Regions from separate parts of the Bacillus sp. N12A5 genome, predicted to be linked through region 2. Evidence: a T-box and tRNA genes for the amino acid it is inferred to sense, from the RefSeq annotation. Region 2 holds a T-box; the other holds one or more tRNA genes.

Region 1 (6,211 bases), on a different contig from region 2:
TGCATACATTTTTGTATTTGAGGCCAAGTCAAACATTGTGCTTGATTTCATTTTTGCCGGACGGCGCAGCAGCTCTGATCCTTCATATTTTTTACTGTAGCCGTATGCTTCTTTTTTGATGATGCGGCCATCCTTCACGACGACAAGAACGGCGCCTGGAAATCCTGCTGCAATATCCCGTTCAATCATCTGATCAACCTTCCTTAGTTTCTCCGACGAGAATTGTGCAGATTCTGCATTTATGGGTTTCAGCTCAACCTGGTTGTCTGCTGTTTGCGCGAAGGTTTCATTTGGCGTCAGTAAAAATAGCGTTAAAATGGCACTGAATAAGGACAGTGTCTTTGTTTTCACACGCTTGCTCCTTTCCGTGGTTCTATCCCGTTACTATCCCTAAAACTGAAACCATTTAATCGAATTGAGAAGCCATTTCATCTTTATATCCGAATGCATAGGTTAATAAAAAGCCGGCTGCGTACGAAATAAAGAGTCCGATGATATATAGAATGATTTGCGAAGGCAGGACGAGGAAGGAAAGCGGCAGCCCTGAGACACCAATCGCAATGGTGGCTACCTGAAAATAAGCTTGAAATGCGCCGCCGATTCCAGCACCTAGGCATGCCGTCAAAAACGGACGGCCAAGTGGGAGCGTGACCCCGAAAATAAGCGGTTCACCAATGCCGAGCAGCCCCGACGGAAGACCTCCTGCGATTGCTTTTCTCAATGTAGTTTTTTTCGTTTTCATAAAGATGGCAAAGGCCGCGCCTACCTGTCCTGCGCCTCCCATAGCCAAAATAGGGAGCAGAGGATCATTGCCGATTGAATTGATCAGTTCCATGTGCACTGGCGTCAAGCCTTGATGCAGTCCAGTCACGACGAGAGGAAGGAAGGTTGCGCCCAGAATAAAGCCTGCAGCGATACCGCCGATGTCCAAGATGGACTGAAGACCGGATGTAATGGCATCAGAAATGAAGCCGCCTAAAGGCATAAATACGACATAAGTGACGATTCCGGTGATTAACAGTGAGACGGTTGGGGTGACAATGATATCGAGTGATTGAGGAATAAAACGGCGGATAAATCGTTCAGTGTAAGCAATGAATATAGCTGCGAATAGAACTCCGATCAGACCTCCCCTGCCCGGAAGAAGCTCTTCTCCGAATAAACTGATCTTTGCAATCTCCGGATTTATAATCAAGATCCCGGCCAGAGCCCCAAGAGCAGGTGTCCCGCCAAATTCTTTCGATGCGTTGATACCGACAAGGATGCCGAGATATGTGAATAACCCTGATCCGATGACTGTCAGGATAACAGCAATTTGTGATTCTGCAGAGAGCCATCCGGCTTGAATAATTGCTTTGGTAATCCCAGTAATTAAACCGGAAGCGACGAGTGCAGGAATAAGAGGGATAAAGATGCTGGCAATTTTACGTAAAAAAAGTTTAAAAGGAGTGGCGTTTTTTCGGTTGATATCGGCCTTCTTTTTAGCGGCTGCTTCTGTAACATTGACACCCTCTTCTGCTGACACGAGCTTTGAGAAAGCGGCTGTGACATGATTGACGACTCCTGTGCCGAGGATAATTTGTAAGGTTTCAGCCTCAACAACCCCTAGTACGCCGTCGAGCTCTCTTAAAGCCTGAACATCTGTTTTACTCCCATCGTAAGGCGTAATACGCAGGCGTGTCATGCAATGCGTATATGAAGAAATATTGGATTTTCCTCCGCATAGCTCAAGGATTTTCTTTGCGAGATGCTGGTAGTTATTTTCTTTGCTCATCAAAACCCCTCCCCTTCAAGATGCCTTATTTTTTCCGCATAGATTGTATGGCTGCTCTTGTTTTATCAATGTAGCCGGTTGTTTCTTCATATTGCTCGGCTGCCATACCTAGAAACAAAACATCAATCATAAAAAGCTGGGCGAGACGGGAGGAAGTGGCTGCACTTCGAAGCAGGGCTTCATTGGAATGTGCTGTGTACAATGGGACATCAGCGAGCGCGGAGACGGATGTTTGACTGAATTGTGTGAGGCTGATCGTTGTGATTCCTTTTTCCTTAGCCATGGCGAGCAGTTCAATAATTTCCTGCGTCTCTCCTGAAAATGAAATGGCGAATACGATGTCTTCCTTATCCGCGTTTGCGATTAAAGATGCCACAAGATGAGTATCTGTGAATGCAGTTGCTGGTTTATGAATACGAAGCCACTTTTGCTGGACGTCCTTGGCAACAATACCGGAAGCGCCGACACCGATAAAATGCACGGTATGAGCTTTGAGAAGCAGAGAAACCGCTCGTTCAAGCTCTTTGTAGTCCATCAGGTCTGACGTATCCTGAATGGCTTGAATGGCATTTCCGGCCGCTTTTTCAGAAATGGAGGGCAGCGGTTCGTGGGGCGCAATGTCCCGGTAGCCTTGTAAGGAGGGCTTTGCCAGATCCCCTGCTATTCTCATTTTTAGATCTTGAAAGCCTTTTAGCCCAAGTGATTTGCAGAGTCTGATGACGGCAGCGTCACTTGAATTGGCTAAGGCGCTGATTTCACTGACAGTGCTTTCGATTGCTTTGTGGGGCTGGGTTAGGATGTAATCTGCAAGTTTACGCTCAGATGGAGGGAGCTTGTGCTTCATTGATTGGATGATTGCTAATCCGCCTGTTGCCATTCCCGGTCTCTCCTTATCTTAAATGGTAATATTCGATTGCCGTGTCTATAAAACCGTTTGCTTCATCAAGCAATGCCTTAGCCTTTTCCTGATCTGTGCTTGTTTTGAGCATGACGATTGCCGTTTTAACGTGTTGATTGGCTTGTTCTAATGTGTTTCTTGCTGTGTCGTATGAAGCGTTTGTGAGACTTTGGATGATGCTGATGGCGCGTTCTTTTAATTTTTTGTTGCTGACGTTAACGTCTACCATCAAGTTTTCGTAAACCTTGCCGATTTTGACCATGACTGCCGTGGATATCATGTTTAGAATCATTTTATGAGCGGTTGCGGCTTTCATACGTGTTGATCCTGTAATGGCCTCAGGCCCGACGACAACCTCAATGCTGTGATCCGCATCCTTACTGATGGCGGAGTTTTCATTACAGGTAAGGGCGATGGTATGTGCTCCGACTTTGCGGGCGTATGTTAGGGCGCCTGCGGCATAAGGTGTGCGTCCGCTTGCTGCAATGGCAATGACAGTGTCGTTTGGAGTGAGCTGTATGTTTTTTAGATCCTCAGCTCCGGCTTCTTCACTGTCCTCAATCCCCTCTGCTGCCTGCAAAAATGCGTTGGGGCCTCCAGCCATGATACCGATGACCTGATCTGGGTTTACGCTGTAGGTGGGAGGACATTCAACGGCATCCATCACACCGAGTCTGCCGCTAGTGCCGGCGCCTGTATATATGAGCCGGCCTCCATTTTGAAACGAGTCGCAGGCGCAATCTACGGCTATTTTGATATCGGGGAGAACCTGCTGAACGGCGGCTGCGACTTTCATATCTTCGTTGTTGATCATCTTGAGGATGCCGAGCGTGTTTGCTTTGTGGATTTCTGTTGTTTGGCTATTGCGTGATTCCGTTGTAAGACGGTGAAGATGTAATGGTTCTGACATGAGGATGCCCCCTGTTTTAACATAATATATTTCAATATTCAGTATATTCATTTCTGTTATGATATTTCAACTATGTTTTTTCGTTTTTGAAATTTTATTTCATTTGGGCCTATAAGAAATAATGAAGAATCAGCTGTTCTCCGAGAGGCCCGATTCTTCGCCGGCCTTTATCAAGGAACCCGCTTTTCATATAAAGGTGCTTTGCTCGTGAGTTTAGGTGATTGACGGCCAAGATGATTTCATCGCACCATGGAAAATAACCGCTCACAAAAGAGGGAAGCTGAAGCATTGCTTTTTTGGCATAGCCTTTTCCGTGATGCATAGCATTTAATGACAGGGAACTGAGCAGTAAAGCAAATGGGTTGTTAGAATAGGGAGCAAGCGTTTCTTTTGAAGTGTGTAAAATAAAAAAACCGACTGGCAGATCGTCTTTTAAGATGACAACCGGATACCGGTCCTGTATGCCAAGGGCCTGAGTCAGCACCTCTTTTGGGAGGGAGGTAAAGCGTTTGTCATCGTTGGTTAGCGTGAATGATTGAAGCTCCTGCAAGTGTTCAGGCCTATAGAAGGATAAAGAAATGTCTTGAGTCATGTTGTGCCCTCCTTACATTATGTCATCTAGCTGGTTTTCTGAAATAACGCGGTAGCCCGCTCGTTTTAACAGTGCGGCGGTCACTCCGCTGCCGGTGATTTTTTGGCCGGAGAATGTGCCGTTATAGATAAACCTGCTTCCGCACGATGGACTGTTTTCTTTTAATATGACGGCAGAGGCATTGATTTCTTTTGCGTAAGCTAATGTTTTCGCGGTTCCATTGAGAACATCCTCGCCGGTGCCTCCGATGATTTCCGCAGGTTCACGGGGAGTTGAGAAGCCGCCGAGAAGCTCAGGGCAAGCCATGATGGCTTTATTTTCATCGAGAAGTTTTCTGATTTTCTCTGATGCGGCATGAGAGCCGTTGTATCTGCATTCAATGCCGCCAAGGCAAGAGCTGACTAGCATCATCTTGGTTTCTCCTCTCTTGATTCGCTTGTCTCTATCATAAAAGAAATGATAAATGTTGGGGGGCTTTTTCAGTTAAAAAAGGAGTTAAAAAGTTTGAAAATAAAAAATTTAATTTTTCTCTTTACAAAGGGGTGGTAACCTGTATATAATAACTTTTGTCAGCTCGACGAGAACACAAACGGCCCGTTGGTCAAGCGGTTAAGACACCGCCCTTTCACGGCGGTAACACGGGTTCGAATCCCGTACGGGTCACCATTTGGAGGATTAGCTCAGCTGGGAGAGCATCTGCCTTACAAGCAGAGGGTCGGCGGTTCGAGCCCGTCATCCTCCACCATCTTGCCGGTGTAGCTCAATTGGTAGAGCAACTGACTTGTAATCAGTAGGTTGGGGGTTCAAGTCCTCTTGCCGGCACTCTTTTCTTACATGAATATGGAGGGGTAGCGAAGTGGCTAAACGCGGCGGACTGTAAATCCGCTCCCTCAGGGTTCGGCAGTTCGAATCTGCCCCCCTCCACCATTATTGGGCTATAGCCAAGCGGTAAGGCAACGGACTTTGACTCCGTCATGCGTTGGTTCGAATCCAGCTAGCCCAGTCACAGACACCTTTGATCAAAAGGTGTCTTTTTTTCTTTTTAAAATCATTCCAACTTCTAACTGTTCAGTCTGTATAGTAATTTTAAAAATATGTTAAGGTAGTTTATTCACGAATTACCATCTACACCCTGCCAAAAATTTGATAAACTTATTTTATAAAAAAGTTGAAACCTTTTGAAACGAAGCTCGTATACATACAGACCGGTGAAGGCAGAGGTTAGATAAATATGGAAATGATGATTAAAAAGAGAATTAAGCAAGTCAAAAAAGGCGACCAAAATGCATTTGCGGACATCGTAGATATTTACAAGGATAAAATTTATCAGCTTTGCTACCGTATGCTTGGCAATGTGCATGAGGCGGAGGATATTGCACAGGAGGCTTTCATCAGAGCGTACGTTAATATCGACAGTTTTGATATTAACCGGAAATTTTCAACTTGGCTTTATCGAATCGCAACCAATTTGACCATTGATCGCATTCGCAAAAAGAAGCCTGATTATTACCTCGATGCAGAGGTGGCTGGTACGGAAGGCTTGACGATGTATTCACAAATCGCCGCAGATGGGGTTTTGCCTGAAGATGCTGTTGTGTCGCTGGAGCTCTCTAACACGATACAGCAGAAAATTTTAAAGCTTCCTGACAAATACAGAACAGTCATCGTATTAAAGTATATTGACGAACTCTCACTAATTGAAATTGGCGAGATTCTGAACATCCCTGTGGGAACTGTAAAAACGCGGATTCACAGAGGCAGAGAGGCTCTTAGAAAACAATTAAGGGATCTTTAAGTGGGGTGATGAAATGGGCTGTCCAGAACAAATTGTGCAGCTTATGCATATGCATCTTGATGGAGATATCCCTCCAAAAGATGAACAGGTATTAAAGGAACATCTTGAGACATGCGAGAAATGCAAAAAGCATTTTTATGAGATGGAAAAATCCATAGCGCTCGTCCGGAGCACATCGCATGTTGAAGCCCCCGCGAATTTTACCGCTAACGTCATGGCGAAATTGCCTAAGGAGAAGAAAA
Region 2 (6,211 bases):
GGTTAAGCTTTCTAAAAGCTGCTTCAGCACTTCTGTCTGATCAAGCAGAGAGTGGAACAGCTCTGTCATTTTGTATATCTTTTTTTGATAGATCGTTTTGATATAGAGTCTTTCCTGTCTCATGGACTGGTTTAAAAATGAAGCAACCACGTCCGGAAGCCCTTCAGGAATCTCTCCATCCTGCTTGCAAGTCAGATGAAAGCGCCTGCCGGAGGCGTCTTCAATGATATATAATGAAGCGTTAATTTTCGAAACAAAAAAACGCACTTCATCATCTTCCAATTTTGCCGCAGAGTTTGATGGTGACGTTGTAAGCGAAACACAAAGGGATGAAAAATAGGTTTGAATAGCGGAAGTCAGCCATCTGAAAGAGTCGGTAAATGTGACTTTTTCAGATTTGGTTAATAAAAAATCGAGCATATGATAATGAAAGGCAGATAATTGATCTTTAGTTTGTTCTATCATGTTTTTATCACCTAAAAGTTTACTACTAATTTTTGTTTATTATATCATAAACGGCGAATCATTAATGGAGGAATGGTTGACTTCAAAACAAATAAATTATATAATGACGTTTGTGTGAAATATTGCAGCCTTTTTGTTCAGCTTCTATGTTTTCATTTTGTTCCTTTACCATAAGGTGTATCGTGTAACTCTCTGCTGCTGGAGCGAGGATACATGAAAACAAAATGTGCATGGTCGAATAGAGCAGACGGTTTTTATTTTCCACAAAAATAAAACCAAAGGAGGAGTCACATTATGGCTCGCTATACAGGTCCATCTTGGAAACTGTCCCGCCGTCTAGGAATCTCTCTTAGCGGTACAGGAAAAGAATTAGAAAAACGCCCTTACGCTCCAGGTCCACACGGTCCAGGACAACGTAAAAAATTATCAGAATACGGTTTGCAATTGCAAGAAAAGCAAAAGCTTCGTCACATGTACGGTGTAAACGAACGCCAATTCCGCACTTTGTTTGACAAAGCTGGCAAACTAGCTGGTAAACACGGTGAAAACTTCATGATTCTTTTAGATTCTCGTCTTGATAATGTTGTGTACAAGCTAGGTTTAGCACGTACTCGCCGTCAAGCTCGCCAATTGGTTAACCACGGTCACATTCTTGTAGACGGAAGCCGCGTTGACATCCCGTCTTACCTTGTGAAACCTGGCCAAACAATCGGTGTTCGCGAAAAATCAAGAAACCTTTCTATCATCAAAGAATCTGTTGAAGTGAACAACTTCGTTCCTGAATACCTTACTTTCGATGCTGAAAAGCTTGAAGGTACTTTCACTCGTCTTCCTGAGCGTTCTGAACTTGCTCCGGAAATTAACGAAGCGCTTATCGTTGAGTTCTACTCTCGTTAATCGTTTTAAAAAACCCCTGCCGCTATGCGGTCGGGGTTTTTTTATCGTCTGATTCGTCTTTTGCCTCTGGCTGGCCAACACTTTCTCGCGCCTGCTGTACCCAATAGTCCCGCTGCAGCCTTTCTTTTGCAATCGTGCACATGAGATTCACGGTAAGCGCTCCTTTCTGTTAAAAGGTGTTGATTGGTCGTGTTTGCCCTATCTAATATACTCTTTTCCTGTTATTTGTATGCGATAAACAAAAAAGATCCTTTGCCCATGGCGGCAAAGGATCTTTTTTGTTTATTTATACGTCACAAGGAAGTATTTTTTCTTTCCGCGGCGCAGAACAGTAAATTGATCTTCGATGCGGTCTTCAGCCGATAAGATATAATTAATGTCCGTCTGGCGTTCACCGTTAATGTAAACAGCTCCGTTTTGAATGTCTTCACGCGCTTGGCGTTTAGAAGGACATAATGTAGATTGCACCAATACATCTACAAGTGAAAGCTCCTGGCTTCTGTCAGCTTCCATAGAAGGAACATCTTTAAAGCCAACTTTTACGTCTTGGGCAGAAAGCTCTTTAATATTGCCGCTGAACAACGCTTGAGAAATGTTGATCGCTTGCTCCAGCGCCTCGCGTCCGTGAACGAGCGCTGTCACTTCTTCTGCCAGGCGTTTTTGAGCTTCACGCTTTTCAGGCGCCGTTTCTGTTTTCTCAGCGTATGCTTCAATTTCCTCTTTTGATAGGAATGTAAAGTATTTTAAGTATTTGACAACGTCACGGTCATCTGTGTTGATCCAGAATTGATAGAATTCATAAGGAGATGTTTTTTCCTTATCAAGCCAGATCGCGCCGCCTTCCGTTTTTCCGAACTTCGTGCCGTCTGCTTTTGTGACAAGCGGAATCGTAAGACCGAACGCTTTTGCTCCTTCTTCTTCTGATTTTCTGATCAGTTCAAGACCTGCTGTAATATTGCCCCACTGATCGCTTCCGCCGATTTGCAGCTTACAGTTTTTATCTCTGTACAGATTTAGGAAATCATAAGATTGAAGAATCATGTAGCTGAATTCCGTGTATGAAATGCCGGATTCAATTCTCGAGCTGACCGTGTCTTTTGCCAGCATGTAATTGATGCCGAAGTTTTTTCCGACGTCACGAAGGAAGTCGATCACATTCATTTTGCCAATCCAGTCAAAGTTGTTCGCGATAACAGCAGGGTTTTCTGCTGCATCAAAATCAAGAAATCTGGACAGCTGATTTTTGATTTTTTGGGACCATTCAGATACGATGTCAGCAGTATTTAATGTACGCTCCGCTTTTTTTCCGCTCGGATCGCCGATAAGGCCTGTCGCGCCGCCCACAAGCGCAATCGGATGATGCCCCGCTAGCTGAAAACGTCGGAGTGTTAAAATAGGCAGCAGATGTCCGATATGCAAGCTGTCTGCAGTCGGATCAAAGCCTGAGTACAGGCGGATTTTTTCTTCATTCAGTTGTTTATTTAACCCTTCTTCATCCGTCATTTGCTGAATCAATCCGCGGAAGGATAAGTCTTCAAGTAAGTTTGTCATAAGATATGGCTCCTTTTTTAAACTAAAATAAAAAACGCCCCTTCGTTTACACGAAGGGACGATTGATCATCGCGGTACCACCCTACTAATAAGAGAACGCAAAACATTCGTCTTATCACTTTGCCTGATAACGGATCAGGTCCGTTCTTTCACTACTGAAAGCCTGCTCTGGCTTTGTTTGCAAAAGCGGTTCATGAGTGTATTCGATATATCCGTCTGTGCTGATTTTCACCGGCCATCAGCTCTCTGGAACGTAAGGATATTCTACTTGTCTCAATCTTTACCTTTTCATATGAAGCTATATCATTTTTAACATAAATAAAATTCCGTGTCAACGCTGCCTTTTAATCCTCCATCGTTGACAGGTCTCCGGCCGGCAAATTAAGCTCCCACGCCTTCAGCACGCGTCTCATGATTTTTCCGCTCCGGGTTTTCGGAAGCTTATCTTTAAATTCAATTTCACGCGGAGCCGCATGGGCTGCAAGCCCCTGCTTCACAAATAGGCGGATCTCTTCTTTCAGTTTATCGGACGGCTCAAATCCTTCTCTGAGTGCAATAAAAGCTTTAATGATTTCTCCCCGCACCGGATCAGGCTTTCCGATTACCCCTGCTTCTGCAATGGCCGGATGCTCGACAAGCTTGCTTTCCACTTCAAATGGGCCGACGCGCTCACCGGAGGTCATAATGACATCATCAACTCTGCCTTGGAACCAGAAATATCCCTCATCATCCATGTAAGCAGAATCGCCGGACACATACCAGCCGCCCGGCATGAAATACGATTCGTACTTTTCAGGGTTATTCCAAATGGTATGCATCATGGACGGCCAGCCCTTTTTTATGGCGAGATTGCCCATTCGGTACGGCGGAAGCTCGTTGCCCTGATTGTCAACGATCGCTGCCTCCACACCGGGAATCGGCTTACCCATTGAGCCCGGTTTGATATCCATGCAAGGATAGTTGCAGATGAGCTGGCTGCCCGTTTCTGTCATCCACCATGTATCATGGATTCGTTTGTTAAACACTTTGTGCCCCCATCTGATGACTTCCGGATTTAACGGCTCACCGACACTGAGCACATGCCGGAGTGAGGTTAAATCATATTTCGCAGCCATCTCATCCCCCGCTCCCATCAGCATGCGAAAAGCGGTCGGCGCGCTGTACCAGACATTGACGCCAAGCTGCTCAATCGTTCCATACCAGCTCTCCGGGCTGAAGCGTCCGCCGACGATGACATTTGTTGCTCCGTTCAGCCACGGTGCAAAAATGCCGTATACCGTACCTGTCACCCAGCCCGGATCAGCTGTGCACCAGTAAATGTCTTCTTCCTTTAAATCAAGAACCCACTTTCCTGTTTGGTATTGCTGAATCATCGCTTCATGGACATGAAGCACGCCCTTTGGCGTTCCAGTAGAACCCGATGTATAGTGAAGCAGATAGCCGTCTTTTTTGTCCATCCATTCGATATCCAGCCTTGTGCTCTCCTGTTTAGCTGCTTCGTCATAATTGATGATGTTTGAGCCGCTAACATCCTCTCCGCCGACTACGAATATATGCTGTAATTGAGGCAGTTTGTCAGCCGGTATTCTCTCCAGCAGCTCAGGCGTCGTGACAACAACCTTCGCCTCGCTGTTTTCAAGCCGGTCTTTCACCGCTCCCTCCATAAATGCTTCGAACAGCGGTCCGGCGATGGCACCGATTTTGATAGCGCCAAGCATAATAAAATAAAGCTCGGGTGATCTCGGCATAAAAATAAAAACGCGGTCCCCTTTTTCCACATTTCCATACCGTCTCAGTACATTCCCGGCTCTGTTTGATTCTTCTTTCATTTCTTTAAATGTGTATTTTTCATCCCGGTTTGCGTCTTTATAATAAAGCGCTACTTTGTTTTTTCGAAACGATTCGGCATGGCGGTCAATCGCTTCATACGCCGCATTCAGTTTCCCTGTCTCATACCAGGAGAAATGCTTCTCTGCCTCGGCCCAATCAAAATGCCGGTACGTTTCTTCATAGTTTTTTAGATTATGGTCCCCCTCTATTGCTGGTAACGCTTTCAAATTCATGCCCAAACATCCCCCTTTGCTGAAGTTGTCACAATTATTATAGTATATATTCATATTCTTCTCAATTTTTAAAATATAAACCATGTTGAAAACGCTTTATAATTTGGTATTCTTAAAGGAGGCATGTATTTTTATAAGAATTGATGGGACGGTGAATTAGTGGAACATCATAAAACATATCATTCAGCAAACATCAAAACAGCAACCGGCTCTTTACTGATAGAAGGGCCTGTCTCTCCAGAGGATTTGGCAGGTTATGAGTTTCATAAAGATTTAACCGCATTTCGCCCGCCTCGTGAGCAGCATGAAGCGTTAGTTGACATTGCAGGCCTTCCCGAGGGGCGCATTATTATTGCCAGAGACGGCCGAACCATTGTCGGCTATGTGACGTATTTATATCCTGATCCGCTCGAAAGATGGTCTGAAGGACATATGAAGGATTTGCTTGAGCTCGGTGCCATCGAGGTGGCGCCAGCCTATCGGGGATGTTCTGTCGGAAAGACGCTTCTGGCCGTCAGCATGATGGATGAACAAATGGAAAACTACATCGTGATGACGACGGAATATTACTGGCATTGGGATTTAAAAGGGATGAAAAAAGATGTGTGGGAATATAGAAAGATCATGGAAAAGATGATGAACGCAGGCGGATTGGTCTGGTTTGCAACGGATGAGCCGGAGATCAGCTCTCACCCTGCAAACTGTCTGATGGCCCGCATCGGAAAAAACGTCAGCCAAGAATCAATTGAACAATTTGACAGGCTCCGTTTTTACCATCGTTATATGTATTAACTGACACTGACAAAGGGGTAAAAATAATGATTGTTGAGCAAATCATGAAAAGGGATGTCATTACATTAACGAAGACGGATACGCTTGAAACAGCAATATGCAAACTGAAAGAGTTCCATATCAGGCACCTGCCTGTTGTAGACGAAAACTGCCATGTGATCGGCATGATTACAGACAGAGACATGAAACAGGCCAGCCCGAGTATTTTTGAGGAAAGCAAACGGAGCCGATTTCTCACACGGAGCGTAGATTCAATTATGAAAAAAGAGGTCGTCTGCGCCCACCCGTTAGATTTTGTCGAAGAAATATCTGCCGTGTTCTACGAGCATGGCATCGGCTGTCTGCCAGTGGTGCAGCATCAAAAATTAGTAGGCATTTTGACAAAAACTGATTTGCTGCGGACGTTTGTCAAATTGACAGGAGCTGACCAGCCGGGATCGCAA

What was found. The T-box of region 2 lies ahead of tyrS (tyrosine--tRNA ligase). A T-box ahead of a tRNA ligase gene usually reads a tRNA of that ligase, here a tRNA-Tyr.
Region 1: it encodes a tRNA-Tyr, which carries the amino acid that the T-box ahead of tyrS (tyrosine--tRNA ligase) is inferred to sense. The anticodon was not compared.

The regions. Positions count from the first base shown of each region.
Region 1 covers NZ_JALAMR010000001.1:38,411-44,621, reverse strand. The annotation lists gene pbp4b (penicillin binding protein PBP4B) at 1-351, opposite strand, end outside; gene MOC09_RS00245 (PTS transporter subunit EIIC) at 407-1,774, opposite strand; gene MOC09_RS00240 (MurR/RpiR family transcriptional regulator) at 1,800-2,651, opposite strand; gene murQ (N-acetylmuramic acid 6-phosphate etherase) at 2,665-3,582, opposite strand; gene MOC09_RS00230 (GNAT family N-acetyltransferase) at 3,692-4,174, opposite strand; gene MOC09_RS00225 (DUF523 domain-containing protein) at 4,187-4,585, opposite strand; tRNA gene MOC09_RS00220 (tRNA-Glu) at 4,766-4,840, shown strand; tRNA gene MOC09_RS00215 (tRNA-Val) at 4,844-4,919, shown strand; tRNA gene MOC09_RS00210 (tRNA-Thr) at 4,924-4,996, shown strand; tRNA gene MOC09_RS00205 (tRNA-Tyr) at 5,017-5,101, shown strand; tRNA gene MOC09_RS00200 (tRNA-Gln) at 5,106-5,177, shown strand; gene sigW (RNA polymerase sigma factor SigW) at 5,406-5,969, shown strand; gene rsiW (anti-sigma-W factor RsiW) at 5,983-6,211, shown strand, end outside.
Region 2 covers NZ_JALAMR010000008.1:122,504-128,714, reverse strand. The annotation lists gene MOC09_RS10025 (diguanylate cyclase domain-containing protein) at 1-465, opposite strand, end outside; gene rpsD (30S ribosomal protein S4) at 760-1,362, shown strand; gene sr7p (small protein SR7P) at 1,385-1,513, opposite strand; gene tyrS (tyrosine--tRNA ligase) at 1,645-2,913, opposite strand; T-box leader at 2,965-3,203, opposite strand; gene acsA (acetate--CoA ligase) at 3,258-4,976, opposite strand; gene acuA (acetoin utilization protein acetyltransferase AcuA) at 5,136-5,768, shown strand; gene MOC09_RS09995 (acetoin utilization AcuB family protein) at 5,795-6,211, shown strand, end outside.